DNA from 2 places in the Apilactobacillus apisilvae genome. Region 2 is predicted to be linked to the other one. Evidence: a T-box and tRNA genes for the amino acid it is inferred to sense, from the RefSeq annotation. Region 2 holds a T-box; the other holds one or more tRNA genes.
What was found. A T-box is a leader RNA that pairs with one kind of tRNA and senses whether it is charged. The one in region 2 lies ahead of leuS (leucine--tRNA ligase), so its partner is inferred to be a tRNA-Leu.
Positions count from the first base shown of each region.

Region 1: it encodes a tRNA-Leu, which carries the amino acid that the T-box ahead of leuS (leucine--tRNA ligase) is inferred to sense. The anticodon was not compared.

Region 1 covers NZ_CP093362.1:675,022-685,940, forward strand. The annotation lists gene rpoB (DNA-directed RNA polymerase subunit beta) at 6-3,602, opposite strand; gene MOO46_RS03540 (ATP-dependent Clp protease ATP-binding subunit) at 3,866-6,385, opposite strand; gene MOO46_RS03545 (CtsR family transcriptional regulator) at 6,402-6,869, opposite strand; tRNA gene MOO46_RS03550 (tRNA-Pro) at 7,045-7,118, opposite strand; tRNA gene MOO46_RS03555 (tRNA-Arg) at 7,130-7,203, opposite strand; tRNA gene MOO46_RS03560 (tRNA-Leu) at 7,225-7,310, opposite strand; tRNA gene MOO46_RS03565 (tRNA-Gly) at 7,331-7,402, opposite strand; tRNA gene MOO46_RS03570 (tRNA-Thr) at 7,406-7,479, opposite strand; tRNA gene MOO46_RS03575 (tRNA-Leu) at 7,498-7,581, opposite strand; tRNA gene MOO46_RS03580 (tRNA-Lys) at 7,604-7,676, opposite strand; tRNA gene MOO46_RS03585 (tRNA-Val) at 7,679-7,751, opposite strand; gene serS (serine--tRNA ligase) at 7,969-9,252, opposite strand; gene MOO46_RS03595 (deoxynucleoside kinase) at 9,535-10,176, opposite strand; gene MOO46_RS03600 (amino acid permease) at 10,295-10,919, opposite strand, start outside.
Region 2 covers NZ_CP093362.1:219,424-230,342, reverse strand. The annotation lists gene pepV (dipeptidase PepV) at 1-707, opposite strand, end outside; gene MOO46_RS01170 (NAD(P)H-hydrate dehydratase) at 814-1,644, shown strand; gene MOO46_RS01165 (IS3 family transposase) at 1,679-2,674, opposite strand; gene MOO46_RS01160 (helix-turn-helix domain-containing protein) at 2,765-3,001, opposite strand; gene MOO46_RS01155 (putative polysaccharide biosynthesis protein) at 3,083-4,738, opposite strand; gene leuS (leucine--tRNA ligase) at 4,850-7,270, opposite strand; T-box leader at 7,336-7,546, opposite strand; gene MOO46_RS01145 (class I SAM-dependent methyltransferase) at 7,673-8,230, shown strand; gene MOO46_RS01140 (MDR family MFS transporter) at 8,246-9,712, opposite strand; gene metK (methionine adenosyltransferase) at 9,775-10,919, opposite strand, start outside.

The DNA.
Region 1 (10,919 bases), 460 kb from region 2:
TTTCTTTATTCCTTAGTGTTGGTATTTGTTTTGTCAGCTTTAGCATTTTCTTGTTCTTGTTGTTCAGCCTTTTGTTTTTCAGCAAGCTTACTTAAAGCATCAACATTAACAACTTCATCATCTTCGCCATCTAAGTCACGAAGTTCGATTTCTTTGTCATCTGAATCAAGAACTTTCATATCTAATCCTAATGCTTGTAATTCTTTAACTAGAACACGGAATGATTCAGGAACACCTGGCTTAGGAATTGGTTCACCTTTAACAATTGCTTCATAAGTCTTAACACGTCCAACAACATCATCAGATTTATAAGTTAAGATTTCTTGCAATGTATAAGCAGCACCGTAAGCTTCAAGAGCCCAAACTTCCATTTCACCAAAACGTTGTCCACCAAATTGTGCTTTACCACCAAGTGGTTGTTGAGTAACTAGTGAATATGGTCCAATAGCACGGGCATGAATCTTGTCATCAACCATGTGAGCAAGTTTCAAGTAGTGCATTACACCAACAGCAACACGTTTATCAAATGGTTCACCAGTACGTCCATCATAAACGATTGATTTACCATCTGAAGCCATTCCAGCTTCTTTAACAGCCCCCCAAATATCAGTGTCACGAGCACCATCGAAAACAGGAGTACTTACATGAATACCTAATTTTCTTGCTGCCATACCTAAATGCAATTCAAGAACTTGTCCAATATTCATACGGGAAGGCACACCCATAGGACTCAATAAAATATCTACGGGAGTTCCATCTGGTAAGTAAGGCATATCTTCTTCAGGGATAACAATAGATACGGTACCTTTGTTACCATGACGACCAGACATCTTGTCCCCTACTTGAATTTTACGTTTTTGAGCAATGTATACACGAACCATCTTATTTACACCTGGAGATAGTTCATCACCATTTTTTCTAGTAAATACTTTTACATCTTGAACAATACCGCCACCACCGTGAGGTACTCGTAATGAAGTATCACGAACTTCACGTGATTTTTCACCAAAAATGGCATGTAGTAATCTTTCTTCGGCTGATAACTCAGTTACACCCTTAGGAGTTACTTTACCAACTAAAATATCACCATCATGAACTTCAGCACCAACACGAATAGTTCCTTCTTCGTTAAGATCCTTTAATGAATCTTCACCAACGTTAGGAATTTCTCTAGTCATTTCTTCAGGCCCAAGTTTAGTATCTCTAGTTTCTGATTCGTATTCTTCAATATGAATTGAAGTATATACATCATCACGAACTAATCTTTCTGAGATACCGATGGCATCTTCGAAGTTATAACCTTGCCAAGTCATAAATGCAACAACTGGATTTTGTCCTAGTGCTAATTCTCCATTTTCCATTGAAGGACCATCAGCTAGAATTTCATCAGCATCAACATGATCATTTGCACGAACAATTGGACGTTGGTTGTAGTTTTTACCACCATTGGAACGTTGGAATTTCATCAATTTGTAAGTGTCTAATGTCCCATCTTCACGACGAACACGAACTTCTTCAGCATCAACATATTCAACATTACCTGGATGTTTACAAATTAAGGCAACTCCAGAATCATGAGCAGCTTTGTATTCAATTCCAGTTCCAACTAATGGAGCATGTGGATTAACCAAAGGAACTGCTTGGCGTTGCATATTAGCACCCATTAAAGCACGGTTAGAATCATCATTTTCCAAGAAAGGAATACATGCAGTCGCAACTGAAACTACTTGCTTAGGTGAAACATCCATGTAATCGACGTTTTCAATTTTAGTTTCAATATTGTTGGACTTATATCTAGCCATAACGATATCATTTGAAAATGAACCGTCTTCATCTAATGGAGAGTTAGCTTGTGCAACCACAAAGTTATCTTCTTCATCTGCTGATAAGTAATCAATCTTATCAGTAACCTTATGAGTATCCCATGAAACACGACGATATGGAGTTTCAATAAATCCATATTTATTGATCTTAGCATAGCTTGAAAGTGAGTTAATCAAACCAATATTAGGACCTTCAGGTGTTTCAATTGGACAAATACGGCCATAGTGAGTGTAGTGAACATCACGAACTTCATATCCAGCACGGTCTCTAGTTAAACCACCAGGTCCCAATGCAGATAGACGACGTTTATGAGTTAATTCACCTAATGGGTTGGTTTGATCCATGAATTGAGATAGTTGTGAAGAACCAAAAAATTCTTTGATAGATGCTACAACTGGACGAATGTTAATTAATTGTTGTGGCGTAACGGTACTAGTATCTTGAATAGACATACGTTCACGTACAACACGTTCCATTCGTGCTAAACCAATTCTAAATTGATTTTGTAATAATTCACCAACTGAACGAATACGACGATTACCCAAGTGATCGATATCATCTGGTTCACCAATTCCTTCTTGTAGATTGAAGAAGTAGTTAATTGAAGAAACAATATCGGCAGGAGTAATGTGTTGATAGTCTAATGGAATATTGTCATTACCAATTACATTAACAACATGGTCTGGATCAGTTTCTGATTGAACCTTAATGATTTGTACAGTCATTGGTTCAGGAACAACTGATTGCTCTGAAGGATTGAATGTATAAGCTTTAAAGTCTTCACGATCCAAGTATGAACTTAGAGTCTTCATAACATTTTTATCTATGACTGTTCCCTTGTTAGCAATAATTTCACCAGTATCAGGATCTGCTAAAGTTTCAGCAAGAGTTAAACCTAATAAACGAGTCTTTAAACTTAGCTTGTTATTAGTTTTGTAACGTCCTACTGGAGCCATATCATAACGCTTGTGATCAAAGAATCTAGTTGTTAGTAAACTACGAGAAGAGTCTGCAGTCTTAGGTTCACCTGGACGTAAACGTTCATAGATATCTTTTAATGATTCTTCAACACGAGAATCTTCAGTATCTTTATGAACATCTTTTTCCAATGTAAGTGATAGACTGTCATTACTACCTAAAATTTGAGTAATTTCATCATCAGAACCGAATCCTAAAGCACGTACTAGTTCAGTGATAGGTAACTTTCTAGTTCTATCAATACGTACATATGAAAGATTCTTAGCATCTGTTTCAAATTCCATCCATGCACCACGGTTAGGAATTACAGTAGTCCCGTATGAGAGACGACCATTTTTGGCTTTTTCTTCATGGAAAAAGACTCCTGGTGAACGTACTAATTGTGAAACGATAACACGTTCAGCACCATTAATGATAAATGTTCCTTGATCAGTCATAAGTGGGAAATCACCAAAGAATACATCTTGAGTTTTAATTTCACCAGTTTCATGATTGGTCAATTTTAAAGTAATATGAAGCGGAGCAGAGTAGTTTGCCTCATGATCTCGTGCTTCAGAAACAGTATACTTAGGTTCTAATAGTTGGTAATCAACAAATTCTAATGAAAGTTTTCCTTGAAAATCGTCAATTGGCATAATGCCATTAAACATTTCACGCAAACCTTCATCTAAAAACCATTTGTATGAATCAGTTTGAATTTCAATTAAATTAGGTAAATCAAGAACTTCCTTGATTTGAGAGTAACTTCTTCGAATACGGTGTTTACCATATTTAACTAAATGTCCTGCCAAGTTCTTCACCTCTCCAAAATATTCTACGAAGGATTATATTACATTTTCATTACAATTAACTTTTTTTGCTTATTTTTACTAAAAATGGGCAAAAAAAAACCAAAATAAGTAAATCAAATAAACTTATTTTTGGTTAATTATAAGCGTGCTCGACGGACAATAGATCGCCAGCACACATTTAACTTCGTAGTTACATATATAGTATAGTATACTTTTAAAAAAACAAAGTCAATAGTTATACAAAAAAAGAGGAAAAATTCCCTCTTTTTGTATTATATTTTTACCGCATTTTTATTATCAGCGTTTTTTTTAGTAATACTAATCTTACCTTTAGAAGCACCAATGCTAATATTATCACCTGGTTTAATTTCTCCAGATAGCATTCCTTCTGAAAGTTTATCTTCAACTTCAGCTTGAATTGTTCTTCTAATTGGACGAGCACCAAATTCCGGATTAAATCCTTTATCAGCAATTAAATCAACAGAACTAGGTGTCATTTTAACGTTAATTCCTTGTGCTCTAACACGATCAAGTAAGTCAGCAGTCATTAGCTTAACAATTTCTTGAACTTGTTTCTTATTAAGTTCATGGAAAATAATTGTTTCATCAATCCGATTTAAGAATTCTGGTCTAAAGAACTTCTTCATTTGAGCTTTAATAGTTGCAGACATAGCCTTATATTGATTTTCTTCTTGGTCTTCAGACTCGGCACCAAAACCAACAGTGGTTTTATCACGAAGAGATGTTGCACCCAAGTTAGAAGTCATAATAAGAACTGTATTTCTAAAGTCAACATGACGACCCTTAGCATCAGTTAAATAACCATCATCTAAAACTTGTAACAATAGATTAAATACATCTGGATGAGCTTTTTCAACTTCATCAAATAAAACTACTGAGTAAGGATGTCTTCTAACCTTTTCAGTTAATTGACCACCTTCATCGTAACCAACATAACCAGGAGCAGAACCAACCATTCGACTAGTTGAAGTTTTTTCCATATATTCAGACATATCAATTCTAATAATATCATCCTTAGAGCCAAACATTTCTTCAGCTAAATCTTTTGCCAATTCAGTTTTACCGACACCAGTAGGTCCTAAGAAGATAAATGATCCAATTGGACGATTTGGATTTTTTAGTCCACTACGTGCTCTTCTAATTGCACGAGAAACAGCAGATACAGCTTCATCTTGACCAATGATTTTTTTATGCAAAATATTTTCTAAGTTAACTAAACGGTTAGCATCCGATTTTTTCATCTTGGTAACTGGAACCCCAGTCCATTCTGAAACAATCTTAGCAACATCTTCACCAGTATCTTTTAACTTGTAATCACGATTTTGCTTAGTTTGTTGTTGTTTAGCCTCTAATTTAGAAACGTCAGATTCAATTTCTAAACGAAGTGCCTGCTCTTTTTCACGAACAGCAACTGCATCTTCAAATTTTTGCTCTTCAATTAATGCTTCCATTTGGTTTTTATATTCATTTAATTTAGCTTCTTTTTCAGATAGCTTATCAGAATCATCTAAATTATCAATTCTTACCATTGCAGCAGATTCATCAATTAAATCAATAGCCTTATCTGGTAAAAATCTATCACTAATATATCTAGTTGATAATTCAACAGCTTTATCAATTGCATCATCAGTGATATTTACTTGATGATGGTCTTCGTACTTAGCACGAATCCCTTTCAAAATTTGTTTAGTTTCTGACTTAGTTGGTTCAGGAACATCAACTGTTTCAAAACGTCTTGCTAAAGCGCCATCTTTTTCAATATGCTTTTGATATTCGTTTAAGGTAGTTGCACCAATAGTTTGAATTTCACCACGAGCTAACGCTGGCTTCAAAATATTAGAAGCATCAATCGCACCTTCAGCACCACCGGCGCCCATTAAAGTATGCAATTCGTCAATAAATAGAATAACATGCCCATCATCTTTAATTTCTTGAATGATTTTCATTAAACGTTTTTCAAACTCACCACGATACTTAGTTCCAGCAACTAAAGTTCCCATTTCAAGCATCATTAAACGCTTATTAGAGATATCTTCTGGAACTTCTTTCTTAACCATTTTACGAGCTAGCCCTTCAACTACAGCTGTTTTACCAACTCCAGCTTCACCTAATAATACTGGATTATTTTTAGTACGACGACTAAGGACTTGAATAACTCGTTTAATAACGCCATCGCGGCCAATTGTAGGATCAATCAAGCCCTCATTAGCTTGTTTAGTCAAATCAGTAGCTAAAGAATCAAGTGTGGGTGTCCCAACTTTCTTTCGAGATTCTCTAGAACCTGGAAATGGAATGTGTTTAGTATTGTTATTATTACCAGAAACACCCATCTTGCGTAATAATACCGTTTTTATATTAGAAATTGAACTATCACCAGAGTTCATACTCCCCAATACCTTACTTGATAAAACATCAGGAGTATCAAGCAATGCTAATAATAAGTGTTCAGTTCCAATTTTAATAGAACCGTACTTTTTAGCTAATTGTCCAGACATTGTCAAAATACTTTGTGACTTTGGAGAATATGGTAAGTAAGTATTCTTATCTGGATCCTTAAAATTACCATAGCCAATCATAAGTTCAATTTCACCTTTAATATCATCTTCAGAAATACCACATTGTTGTAGTGCTGAATAAGCAATACCATTTTTTTCAATTGTTAAAGCTAGTAACAAATGTTCAGTACCAACAGCTTGGTGTCCAAAAGTTTTCGCCTGTTCTTGTGCTAAAATTAAAACGTTCTTTGCACTTGGAGTAAAAATGTTATCCATGAAATAGCCCCACTTTCTAGCTTTTATATCTCAAATCATTCAATATTGAGATCATAATTTTAGCTCTAATTTTATTTTCAAAAACTTTATTGCCAATGGATAAAGTATGCTTATTAGTAGCAGAAATCAATAATTCTGCTTCATTATCAGTAATCAGTTCATTCGCAAGTAAAGTGCCAATTACGGCCTTACCTTCACGCTGAGATATACTATCACCGATTGCAGTAATCAGTGTATCTAAAATATCTAAATTTTCAAGCAACTTAACCTTTTCAATTCTTATATATCCACCACCGCCACGTTTACTTTCAACAGTATAACCATTTTGAATGGTAAATCTAGTTTTTATAACATAGTTAATTTGAGATGGAACAACATCGAAAAGGTTGGCAATGTCAGACCGGCTAATTTCTACTTTTTCATCGTCGGCCAATATCTTCTTTAAATACGCTTCAATAATATCAGAAAGATTTTTACCTTGCATATAAATAACCGTCCCATCTTTGACTAATATTGACTTTTATTATACGGAGTTATGATTCAAATTAAAAGTATTTTGAATTATTCATATACAAAAAATGAGAAAACAACTCAACTACATCTCCACTTTCATATAAAAGTAAGAATTAGTCAAATTATTTTCTCATTATAAAAGATTATCGGGAAGACAGGATTCGAACCTGCGACCCCCTGGTCCCAAACCAGGTGCTCTACCAAGCTGAGCTACTTCCCGAAATAAAAAAATGCACCCAGTAGGACTCGAACCTACAACCTTCTGATTCGTAGTCAGACACTCTATCCAGTTGCGCTATGGGTGCAAAATAATATATTCAATTAAATGCCGAGGACCGGGATCGAACCGGTACGGTTATTACTAACCGCAGGATTTTAAGTCCTGTGCGTCTGCCAATTCCGCCACCCCGGCAGGCATTTTACAATATAAAAAGCGGAAGACGAGATTCGAACTCGCGACCCCCACCATGGCAAGGTGATGTTCTACCACTGAACTACTTCCGCATATGCCGACTAGATGATTCGAACACCCGACCTCTTCATTACTAGTGAAGCGCTCTAGCCAACTGAGCTAAGTCGGCAGTATATGCTGTGCATAATGCGGGCGAAGGGATTCGAACCCCCACTTCCATATAGAAACTAGAACCTAAATCTAGCGCGTCTGCCAGTTCCGCCACGCCCGCAAGTTGCTTTTTTAAATTGTAATGAGCCGTGGCAGGTTCGAACTGCCGACCCTCTGATTAAAAGTCAGATGCTCTACCGGCTGAGCTAACGGCTCAATGGAGGATACAGGGCTCGAACCTGTGACCTCCTGCTTGTAAGGCAGATGCTCTCCCAACTGAGCTAATCCTCCATAAGGTCTTTCCGATAAATTGTCTTAACAAGACAACTATTTAATAATATCACTTAAGTTTTAGAAAGTCAATAACTTTTTTAAATTATATTTTTGCATATCTCAAAAACTCAACAAAAAATAGTATATCTAAAATCAGACCATTTGTCTACCCTATTTTTAAATTTTTTATAAAAAAGAGACAATCATCGAGATTGTCTCAAATTTAAAATAATAATTAGTCTTCTTTTGTAATCTTCTTCATACCATGCATATATGGTTGTAATACTTCTGGAATATCAACAGTTCCGTCTTCATTTTGATAATTCTCCAAAATAGCAGCAACTGTTCTACCAACAGCAAGTCCTGATCCATTTAATGTATGAACATATTGTAATTTACCATTTTCATCACGGTATTGGATATGAGATCTTCTAGCTTGGAAGTCAGTTGTATTTGAGCAACTTGAAATTTCACGATAGCGACCTTGTGCAGGCATCCATACTTCCAAATCATGAGTCATTGCAGCAGTAAAACTCATATCACTAGTAGTTAAAGTAATTACATGGTATGGAATCTTTAATAATTTAAGTAATGATTCAGCATGTTCAGTGATACTTTCTAACGCATCCCATGAATCTTCTGGCTTAGTGAATTGTACCATTTCAACCTTATTAAATTGGTGTAAACGAATTAATCCACGAGTATCACGACCAGCACTACCAGCTTCTGATCTGAATGCAGGTGTTAAAGCAGTAAACTTAACTGGTAATTTTTCGGTTGGAATAACTTCATCGCGATAGTAATTAACCAATGGCACTTCTGCTGTTGGAATCATTGTCAAATCACTGTCAGCAATTTCGAATCCAGCTTTATTTTCTAAGAACTTAGGAAATTGACCAGTTCCATACATTGAGGCTGAATTTACCATGTATGGTGGCAATACTTCTTTATAACCTGCTTTATCATTTTGATCTAAGTAGAAATTATAAACAGCACGTTCTAGCTTAGCACCAGCACCCATATAGTAAACAAAACGACTACCAGCAACTTTAGCACTAGCATCAAAATCTAAAATTCCTAATTTTTCACCAATGTCCCAATGATGTTTGGGTTCGAAGTTGAAATCACGAGTTTTCCCAATTTTACGTAATTCAACAGCACCCTCTTCAGTTAAACTAACTGGAACGTCATCTGCAGGAATATTTGGTAAATGAGCTGCCAAATCTTGTTGGTCTTTTTCTACTTTTTCCAAATCAGCATCTAATTGTTTGATATCAGAACCAACTTGTTTCATTTCATTAATTGCATCAGTTGCATCTTCTTTGTTACGTTTTGCTTCAGCAATTTTTTTAGATGCCTTATTTTTATCAGCTTTTAAAGTTTCGCTCTTAAGAATTAAATCACGGCGTTTTTCGTCATAACCAATTAATTTATCAATTGTTTCAGCTTTAATACCTCTAGTAGCTAACTTATCCTTAATAAAATCAGGATTTTGTCTAATCATTTTCATATCTAACATAATAATAACCTCCCAATGGATAATAAAAAAGAAGGCCTCATCCATTGGGACGAAGACCTTCTTTTCGCGGTACCACCCAAGTTCTTAGTCAAAAATTAACTAAACACTCGTACAATGATAACGGCCATTTACCGTGTAGCATTACCTACCCACTTTTACGTATGTCGGAATTTTCGACTTGTGATTCTCACCAACCATCACATCTCTTAATGTCTACTTAATAAACATACTTCGCGTTTAACTCTATAAATTAATAATATTACATCTAATTTAGATAATCAACTATTTTAAGTTTAATTCTACTAACTTATCATCAACTTGCTTAATAACTGCTTTCAAGTCATTTTCATTTTCCATGAAATCATACTTATCACCGTTGATTTGCAACTTGGGTGATTGGTCATAGTTTTTATACCAATCTTCATAACGCTCATTTAAGTCTTTGTAGTAATTATACAAACTAGGATCTTTTGCAACTTGTTCAAAACTACGACCACGTTTTTTTATTCGTTTTAACATCGTATCAAAAGAGATACTAATGTGAATTAATAAATCAGGATTTTTTTGAAATGTTGAGTCAGGTATTTCTTCCATCATGTTAGACAATAATGAATCATAAATATCAGATTCAGTTTGAGTGGCACGCTTCATATCAGCATTTAGCCTAAACATTAGTGAATCTTCATAAATAGAGCGATCCATAACACTTAATTTTTCATCTTGAGCTTTTTCAATATTATCAAAACGTGTATTCAAAAAATAAATTTGTAATAAGAAAGCATATTTTTTAGGATCCTTATAAAACAAAGGTAAAATTTCATTATCATCGACTGATTCATAGTAACCAGTTGAATTTAAATGTTGCGATAAAAGCTTTGTTAACGAAGTCTTTCCAGCTCCAATAGTTCCTGCTAGTACTAGCATGCAATTCTCCTTCAATAAATCAATAATATTTATATTCTAATACATATTTAAATAAGTTACATTAATTATTTTACAACAATAAAAAAGATGCTTTTAAATTCAAAGCATCTCATTGATTCTATTCTTTATCTCTTAAATCAGTTGGTGAAACATCAACCTTATCTAAAGGAATAATTTTTGTATGATTTTTCCATTTGTAAGCAAAATATAAAATCAAAACTAATGGAACTGAAATATAAGTAATTCCAATTTGTTCCCAATTAAAGTTGACGAAAGAAGAAATATCTTGACCACAAATTACCAAAATACAAATAAATAATGTAATTACTGGACCAGTTGGGAACCAAGTGGCATGGTATTTCAACTCATTTAAACTATGGCCTTGCTTGATAAATGCACGTCTGAACCTAAAGTGAGAAAGTGCAATTCCAACCCAAGCAATAAATCCAGTTAAGCCTGATGCTGCTACTAACCAAACGTAAATTTGTGGACCTGCAATACTACTAATAAAAGTTAATAATGAAACAATCGTAGTAGCTCCTAAAGCCATGTAAGGAATTCCTCTTTTATTGGTTTTCCCCATAATTTTAGGTGCATAGCCTTCATGTGACATTGAATACAACATTCTAGTTGATGCATACATACCAGAATTAGCAGATGAAATAACCGAAGTTAAAATTACTGCATTCATAATAGATGCTGCAGCTGCTAAACCAGCACGTTTGAAAACAATGGTAAATGGA
Region 2 (10,919 bases):
GAATTAATTTCGTCTTTATCATTTACTAAAATATCAGCATAAGCATCACGAGGTACCATATTTTCACGTAATCCAGAATCAAAATTTTTTAATACACAACTTGCATTTTGAGATTGATTATTATTAAAAGTATTTTCAAAAGTAGTATTACCCTTTTCACCATTAATTACTGGAAATTCAGCATCAGGTGAAAAACCAAAATCAGGCTCGGGTTCTAAATCAAAGTAATGTTTCATTCCTGTCCAATTACTTTCTTCATCAGTACCTACTATAAATCTAATTTTACAATTAGGTTTAATATTATTATCTTTCATAATTTTCAATCCATAATAAGCTGCTAATCCCGGTCCCTTGTCATCAGAGACACCACGACCATAAGCATTACCATCTTTAACAACCATTTCAAACGGATTAGTATCCCAGCCTTCACCAGCAGGCATGACGTCAGCATGAGCTAAAATTGCAAAAGTCTTATCACCTTCACCGTATTCAATATAACCTACTAAATTATCTAAATTTTTGGTTTTAAAACCATCACGTTCACCAAACGATAAATATTTTTTTAAAGCATCAGCAGGTCCCTTTCCTAGTGGGAAATCTTTGCTACTATTATTATCATCACGTTCACTATCGATAGAAATTAATGTTTTCAAATCATTTAAATAATCATCTTTATATTTTTTAGCTTGTTTCTTCCAGTTTATCATGCATATACCCCCTAGTGTTAATAACTACATCTTAGCGGTTATCAGTGAACTTTACAAATATAGAATGCTATAATTAAATTATTAGTTTTAATTAGGAGGATACAGAATGAAAAATATAGATTTGTCTGTGGTTAAAAATACTATAAGAGTTCGTCCTAATGATAGTTATAAGGGTACTTATGGTAAAGTTGGCTTGATCGGTGGTAATACTAATTTTGGTGGAGCTATTATTATGGCAACTGAGGCTGCGTTAAACTCTGGGGCAGGATTAATTACAACTTTGACTGATCCTGTTAATTTAACTAGTCTTCACGACCATGCTCCAGAAGCAATGTTCGCTAACTATAATGATGATAGTGAACTAGAAAAGCTTATTCCTACTTTTAATGTAATAGTAATTGGACCTGGACTTGGAACTAATAAAAATAGTTTAAAAATAATAAGTAAAGTTTTTAAACTAGTTAATAATAAGCAAATTTTAGTTATCGATAGTTCTGCAATTACAATGATTAATCAATATGATTTAACATTACCTGATAATCAAATTATTTTTACTCCCCATCAAATGGAATGGCAACGACTTTCAGGTATTAAAATAAGTGACCAAAATGAAGATAATAACATGAAAGTTGTTAATAAGTTAGATAGTATTGTTGTATTAAAATCACATCACACTGAAATTTATAATAAAGAAAAAGTTTTTAAAAATCCTGGAGGTACTCCAGCACAAGCAACCGGAGGTATGGGTGATACTTTAGCTGGTATGATTGGCGGCTTTGTGGCACAGTTTTCTAATGAATATAATGCAGTATTATCAGCTGTATTTTTACATAGTGCAATTGCCGATGAATTAGCTAAAAATCAATATGTAGTTTTACCAACTCATATTATTCAAAGAATTCCCGAATTTATGAAAAAATACGAAAAAAAGGGTTAAATGATCTGACCCCCAAAAGTTGGACAACATTTTTCTAGGATATTAATCCCAAATATTGATTTGGTGATTGGTATCCTAGTTTTTCTTTAATTCTATTTTCATTATAATCCTTAATCCAAGCTTTCATGGCATGGATTAAGGATTCTTTTGTATCATAATGTACATTCATCATTTCACTTTTCATAATGTGAAAGAATGATTCCATTTGTGCATTGTCTAAACATGTCCCTTTACGGGACATGGATTGAATCGCATTATATGATTTTATCGTGTTTACCCATTCATGACTTTGATATTGGATCCCTTGATCACTGTGGACAATAGTTTGTATTTCTTTATTATTAATAATATTTAACGCTTTGTTTAAAGCCACTAAAGTAAATTTAACTGTTGGATGTGCACTAATATTATATGCAATGATTTGATCTGAATAAAGATCCATTACTGGTGATAAATAAACCTTTTGATTTATTAAATTATGACCATATCTAAACTCACTGACATCAGTAGTTATTTTATGACCAAAATGTTGTGACTTAAACTTTCCATTCAATAAATTAGATGCTATATGTCCTACTTGTCCCTTGTATGAATTATATTTGCGTTTCCTTTTACTAAATAGAGTACATTGTAGACTATACTTCTGCATAATTCTTTGTACACACTTATGATTTACATGTTTTCCATTGTTATTTAAATATGCAGTAATTCTGCGATATCCATAGGTCTTATGTTCATTTACTGCTTGCTTAACTTTTAATTCAATGTCTTGTTTAAAAGAAGAAAGCGTAGCTTTCCTATGATAATAATAACTGCTTCTTGAAATGCCTAAAATGTCTAAAATTTTAGATAGTGTCGTTGTTTTAAATAAACTATTTATTATTTTTATAGTTGTAGTTTGACCATGTTTATCTATAATAGTCTTATATTTTAGCTTTATTGATAATTCCAAATTCTTGTTTTCCAAAATTCTTATTTGCTTTATATTGTCTTTTGTGAGATTCTTTTTAAGTGGATGTTTGATTTTCATGTTATTAAGCGTCCCGTTTTCTAGTCTTCATTCCCATATAAATATGGCAGATGGCGAAGATATATTAAAGTGAAGTGCTGTTTCTGGATATTAACTTTTGTGGAGTTTCATCCAGTTCAGCACTTTTAATTTATACATATAAGAATATGATTGTTTACTGTTTTTCACAATTAAACCTTTAAATCCATATTTTTGATACATTTGTACCCATGAAAGTAATGTTGCACTGCCTTTAATACCATATTCATGGTTCAACGAAGTTGAACCTATTCCTGATAAATATTTTAATACTAATTTTAATTTAAACTCGCTATTAAATTTAACCAAAAAAATGACCTCCAAATATCGAACAATTTCTTGTCCAACTTTTGGGGGTCACTTCAAAATCCTATTTAGGATTTAACCTTTTTATTTAATGTGTAATTTATTTCTTAAGTTTTCAGATTGATGTCCAATAACGTAATCAGCAACTCGGCTCTTTAAAGCAAGATATACATATACAAAGCCTCCCGCTAACACTGCTAATGAAACAACAAATCCACTGCCTACTCTACCATATGGCTCCATTAATAGACCAACAACTGTATTGCCCAAATAAACAAATGCTAAAGCTACAATATAGGTAACCAGTGAAAATATCAAAATCCAGTTAATTTTTTCTAGCATTTCATAACTTCTAACACCAAATTGTTTATCTAATGAACGAATAATTAATCCATCGGCAACTAAGAATCCAATTGCGGATGAAATTAATGGACCAAAAGTTCCAAATAGTAAAACCATTGGGATTTGGAAAACTATTTTAGCAATTGTTCCGTATATAAAATATTTAACTGCTAATTTATTCTGCGAAATTCCTTGCATCATAGCTGAAATAACGGTAAATAATCCAAATAAGATAGAAATAACAGAAGAAAAAGCTAATATGTTAGCAGATAAATGATTGTATCCAGTTCCATAAAATAATCGATTTAATGGACCAGCAACTGCGGTCATCCCAAGAGCAGCCGGAATCATAATAAAGGAAAATAAAACAAATCCATTCGATAATTGACGACTAATTCCATCTTTATCTTTCTTAGTAAAGGCTTCTGATAATAAAGGAACCACAGTAATTGCTAAAGCTGAAGCTAAAGAAATCGTAATCATGATTAGTTTATTAGCGTTACCAGCAAAGATAGCATAAAGTTTGTTTAAAACACTCATTGGATAATCAGTAGCTATCTTCATAATATCAAAGAAAGTATATTGATCAATTAACTGAAAAATAGTAATTCCAGCACCTAAAATGATGAATGGAACTGCTTGACTAACTATTTCTTTATATAGATGATTAGCATTAACATGAATTTTATTATTACTATTTTCTACTAAGTGATTATAATAGTCTTTACGTTTTAAATAATAAGCACCTAGTATTAAAAGTCCAGCAACAGAACCAATAAATGCAGCAAAAGTTGATTGTGTAACAGCAGTTATCCAGCTACCATGTACAACTTTCATTATAAAAAATGCTGTAACTAACATATAAATAACTCTAAATAATTGTTCCGCAAATTGTGATATTGCTGATGGTGCCATATCCTGAAATCCTTGAAAATAACCACGAGTTAAACTCATTGTTGGTATGATTAATACAGCCCATGACAATGAATGCATTACAGGAATTACATTAGGATTACCATTATCTAATAATGGTGCACCGAAATAGAGAAATAACGCGCATAAGATTCCAGTTGTTACAGATAAAACCAACCCCCGCTTATACAGTCGAACACTTATTCCGTATTCATTAAGGGCATTATAATGGGCAACTTCTTTAGCAATTGCCGATGGAACTCCAGCAATTGATATAATTAAAAACATACTGTAAACATTGTATCCTTGAACGTATAAAGCATTGGCTTGAAAATATAGATTACCAAACCAAATACTCCAAGGAATAATGTAAATTGCACCTAAGATTCTTGACAAAATGCTACCAGCAGTCATCCATGAAGACCCTTTTAACATTTTGCTTTGCGTTTGGCGATCGCTATTTATTTTTTCTTTACTTTCTTGCATTTAATAGTCCTACTTTCAAATTTGTCTGACCTATTCATTTTAATCAAAATTTATAAAGTAAGCAACTTTAGTAATAAAAAAAAGAGACAAAGTCTCTTTTTATTTTTAAAATTAGTTAGCAACAATGTTAACAATTTTACCTGGAATAACAATAACTTTACGAACATTTTTACCATTAGTAAATTCAATAACCTTATCGTCATTTAAAGCAACTTTTTCAATATCTTCTTTTGACATATCTTTGGCAACTTTAATATGTGCTCTAACTTTACCATTAACCTGTACTACCATTTGAATTTCGTCATCAATCATTTTGCTTTCATCATAATCTGGCCACTTAGCATAAGTAATGGATTCATCATGGCCCATCTTATTCCATAATTCTTCAGCCATATGAGGAACAATTGGTGCAAGTAGTTTAATGAAGCCTTCCATATAATCTAGATATAAAGTATTTTGTTTATAACATTCATTAACAAATACCATCATACTTGAAATAGCAACATTAAATCTTAAGTTCTCGTAGTCATCAGTAACTGTTTTAACAGTTTTATTATAAATTTTATCTAGTTTTCCATCATTAACAGTAACAATACGATCGCGTAATTGGTTATTATCATCCATGATTAAACGCCATACACGCTTAATCCATCTATTAGCACCATTTAATCCATCAGTACTCCATGGTTTTGCTTCAGTTAATGGCCCCATAAACATTTCGTATAATCTCAGAGTGTCAGCACCATATTTTTCAACAATTTCATCTGGATTAACAACATTACCTTTAGATTTAGACATTTTTTCATGATTAGTACCTAAAATCATCCCTTGGTTAACTAATTTTTGGAATGGTTCCTTAGTTGGTACAATTCCTAAATCATAAAGTACCTTATGCCAAAATCTAGCATATAGTAAGTGAAGAACAGCGTGTTCAGCTCCACCAATATATAAATCAACTGGTAACCACTGTTTTAATAATTCTGGATCAGCAAGTTGCTTATCGTTATGAGCATCAATATACCTTAGATAATACCATGAACTACCTGCCCATTGTGGCATTGTGTTAGTTTCACGCTTACCTTTACGTCCATTTTTATCAACAACATTTACCCAATCATCAATATTAGCTAATGGAGATTCACCGGTACCAGAAGGTTCAATATTTTTCGCTTCAGGTAATTTTAATGGCAATTCATCTTCTGGAACCAATGAAGTACTGCCATCTTCCCAATGAATAACTGGAATTGGTTCTCCCCAATATCTTTGACGTGAGAAAATCCAATCTCTTAAACGGTAATTAGTCTTAGAATGACCTGCTTTATGTTCTTCCAGCCAACTAATTGCTGCTTCAATAGCTTCCTTTTTACCCATGCCATCTAAGAATTCGGAGTTAACATGTTTACCGTCACCAGTGTATGCTTCCTTAGAAACATCGCCACCTTCAATAACCGGTTTAATTGACAAATTAAACTTAGTAGCAAATTCATAATCACGGTCATCATGAGCAGGAACAGCCATAATAGCACCAGTTCCATATGATGATAGTACATAATCACCAATCCAAATTGGTAGTTTTTCTCCATTAATTGGATTAATTCCATATGCTCCTGTAAATACACCTGATTTATCTTTATTCAAATCAGTTCTTTCCAAATCAGACTTAGTAGCAACTTCTTTCTGATAAGCCTTAACTGCTTCTTTTTGATCATCAGTAGTAATCTTATCTACTAAGTCATGTTCAGGAGCAAGAACCATATAAGAAGCACCAAATAATGTATCTGGTCTAGTGGTAAATACTTCAACTTTTTCATCTTTATGGCCATCAACAGCGAAAAATACACTTGCACCCTTAGAACGACCAATCCAATTTCTTTGCATTTCTTTGATACTTTCAGGCCAATCTAAATCATCCAAATCATCAATTAAACGATCAGCATAAGCAGTGATTTTTAGAACCCATTGAGTCATTGGAACTCGATATACTGGATATCCACCTCGTTCAGTTTTGCCATCTTTAACTTCTTCATTGGCAACGACGGTTCCCCCCATAAAATCAGGAGCCCAGTTAACTTCAATCTTATCTTCATAAGCAAGACCTTTTTTATAAAGTTGTTCAAAAATCCATTGAGTCCATTTGTAGTATTTAGGATCGGTAGTATTTACTTCACGATCCCAATCATATGAAAAACCTAAAGATTTAATTTGTTCTCTAAAATGTTCGATGTTTTTTTCAGTAAAGCTTCCAGGATGATGACCCGTTTTCAAAGCATACTGTTCTGCTGGTAGTCCAAAAGCATCGAAGCCAATTGGATGCAAAACATTTTTGCCTTGCATTCTTTTCATTCTGGACATAATGTCAGTAGCAGTGTAACCTTCTGGATGTCCAACGTGTAAGCCTTGTCCTGAAGGATATGGAAACATATCTAAAGCATAGTAATTTTCTTTATTAGCATCATTAGTTGTTTTGAAAGTTTTGTTATTTTCCCAAAATTTTTGCCATTTTTGTTCTATTTTAAGATGATCATAAGGCATTATAAATTCCTCCTATAAAGTTTATTAAATAATAAAAAAGTCCTATAAGTAAATATGAAAAATACTTATAGGACGAAAAGATTCCGCGGTACCACCTAAATTTTTTGTATAAAATACAAAACCCCTTGTAGTATCCATAACGCGGAAAACGTTTTAACCTAATAATTTCAGTTAAAATTTCAACGATGAGTTCAAAAAATTCATATCTAAATTCACAGCAACCATTTAGTTTCTTAATATATCAATTAATTTACTAGTTCGTATCAGCAATTTATTATTTAATAGTTTAATTATTTATAATATACCAGTATATAAATTTAAAATCAAGACTACATAAAATAATCTTAATATATTATAAAATGATATAATTTAATCAACATTTAGTTAAAGGAGATCATAAAAATCAAATTACAACCATCACTAAGATATAGCCATCAATTATTAAAAAACATTGTTCAACCTGGTAACATAGTTGTTGATGCAACCGTTGGTAAGGGTAACGATACTGCATTTTTAGCTAGGTTAGTTAAAAATAAAGGTAAAGTTTATGGATTTGATTTACAAAAAGAAGCTATTCAAATCACTCAGAATCGATTAGATGAAAACGATTTAAAAAACGTTCAACTATTTAATACTGGACATGAAAATATTAAAAAATATGTAAAAGAAAACATTAGTGCAGCAATTTTTAATTTAGGATATTTACCAGGTGGAAATAAGAATATTATTACAAAACCAAATACTACACTAAAAGCCATTAAAGATTGTTTATATTTGTTAGAACAAAATGGTATAGTTGTTTTAGTGCTTTATTATGGACATCAAGGTGGCAAAGAGGAAAAAAATAGTGTATTGAGTTTTGTAAAAAATTTAAATCAAAAACAATATTCTGTATTAGAATATAAGTTTATCAATCAGATTAACGAACCACCTATTCTCATAGCTATACAAAAAAAGTAAAAAGATGTGGCTAATTTAGCTACGTCTTTTTACTTTTTTATCTAAGAAATTAATTATTAATGCTAAAACAACCAACAATAAACAAACAAAAAATACTAAATGTAGAGAATTAAGTAAAATCTCTTTAAAAGACGATATTGTTTTTGAAGATAATTGATGGTCAGATTTATAGTACATAAGTTCATTAACAGAAGATGCATTTACTAAATCAGAATGCAAAGAGCCAATTTTAATTTCTCTATTTGTGACCATTTCTAAAACAGAAAGTATTAAGGTTTGACCAATAATTCTGCTTAAACTGTTAAAAGAAGTTGCCACCCCTAATTTATCATTATCAACAATATTTTGAGAAATAACAGTACTATTAGTTATCGTTAATCCAAAACCGATTCCACAAATTCCAGAAATAACTGCAAAGTTTATTAAACTTAAATAAATTGATAAGTTTAATAATAAGATTGCTGATATCAAAAGACATGTTAGACCGGTAATTGTTACGTAAAACGCATTTGTTTTAGATAATAGCCAACCAGATAGAAAGGAACCAGCAATCCAAAAAATAGATATTGGAGTAATAACCAATCCAGATATAGATGCAGATAGTCGCATAATACCTTGTATCCATATTGGTAAATATATTTCTAAACTAAAAACAAATCCACTAATTAAAAGAGAAACTATATTTTGTATAATAAAAGTCTTGTTATGAAATAATGACATTGGAATAATTGGATTCTTCGATTTATATTCGGTTCTAATAAACAAAATAAAGGAAATAATTGATATAATAATTAAATAATATGTTTCATCCATCTTAACAGACAAAGAATCAATAAACTGAATCAAATTCATAACAGAAAACAATAAAATAGATAAATATATTATGCCTAAATAATCTACTTTTTGTTTAATATAATTAGAATTTTCATTTAAATTAAAACTAATTAATATGATTGACATTAATATAATTGGAACTGTCCAAAAAAATATCCAACGCCAATTAAAAATATCAACTATTAGACCACCTAATAAAGGCGCTAAGGTTAAAGATATTCCCCATATTGCACCATTTATTCCTATCATTTTAGACTTTTTATTCATACAGTAGATATCTGCAATAATAGTATAAGATAGTGGCATAATGGATCCAGCACCAATTCCTTGAATAGCTCGAAATATTATTAAAGTTTCTATATTATTAGAAATTCCAGCGAATATAGTTCCTAACAAAAAGATAGTTAGTCCAATTATAAGTATTTTCTTTCTACCAAATTGATCAGATAATTTGCCATATATAGGTATAGAAACTGCATTGGTTAATAAGAAAATAGAAAATATCCAATTCATAAGTGATACACCATGAATTTCTCCTATAATAGAAGGAAAAGCTGTAGAAACTATAGTAACATCCATTTCTCCCACAAACGTCATCATAAATAACGCTAACATAATCATATGACGATTATTAATATTTTTTATCATATTTCCCCCATAAATAAAATAAAAAAAACGATTTATTTTTTTGAAAATAAATCGTTTTTTTATTAAGCATTATTTTTTAAAAAGTTATTCAATTCGCTAACTTTATCAGTTTTTTCCCAAGGCAAATCAATATCAGTTCTACCAAAATGTCCATAAACAGCAGTTTGTTTATAAATTGGGCGTTTTAAATTAAGCATCTTGATAATACCAGCTGGTCTCAAATCAAATATTGTTCTTACTGCACTTATCAAATCTTCTTCTAAATATTCAGATGTACCAAAAGTATCTATTGATATAGATACTGGTTCAGCAACTCCAATTGCATATGCAATTTGAACTTCAACTTTTTTTGCTAACTTAGCGGCCACTATATTTTTGGCAATATATCTAGCTGCGTAACTAGCGGAACGATCAACTTTAGTTGAATCCTTACCTGAAAATGCACCACCACCATGATGAGCCGCACCACCATAAGTATCAACGATAATTTTACGTCCAGTTAATCCAGCATCCCCTTGAGGACCACCAATAACAAATCGACCAGTAGGATTAATATAATATTTAGTTTTTTCACTTAAAAATTTTTCAGGTATTGTTGTTTTAATGACCTTATTAATTACATCTTCTCTTATTTTTTCTAATTTAACATCAGGATCATGTTGAGTACTTAAGACAATTGTATCAACAAAAAATGGAGAATTATTGTCATCATATTCAACAGTTACTTCAGCTTTAGCATCAGGTCTTAGATATGTAATTTCACCATTTTTTCTTAATTCAGTAATTTTTCGCATTAAATTGTGACTTAATGAAATAGGTAGTGGCATTAATTCAGGAGTCTCATCAACAGCATAACCAAACATTAAACCTTGATCACCAGCACCGATTTTATCTAAAACATCAGTACTATTTTCTTTAGTCTCTATAGAATCATCTACACCTTGAGCAATATCGGGTGATTGTTCATCGATAGCTACCAAGACTGCACAAGTATTGCCATCAAATCCATATTTATTATTGTCATATCCAATATTTTTAATGGTTTCTCTAACAACTTTTTGAATATTAACATAAGCTTTGGTAGTAATTTCACCAAAGACTAAAACCAAACCTGTTGTAACGGAACATTCACAGGCTACTCTAGAATCAGGGTCTTGTTTTAACATTTCATCTAAAATAGCATCACTAATTTGATCTGCTATTTTAT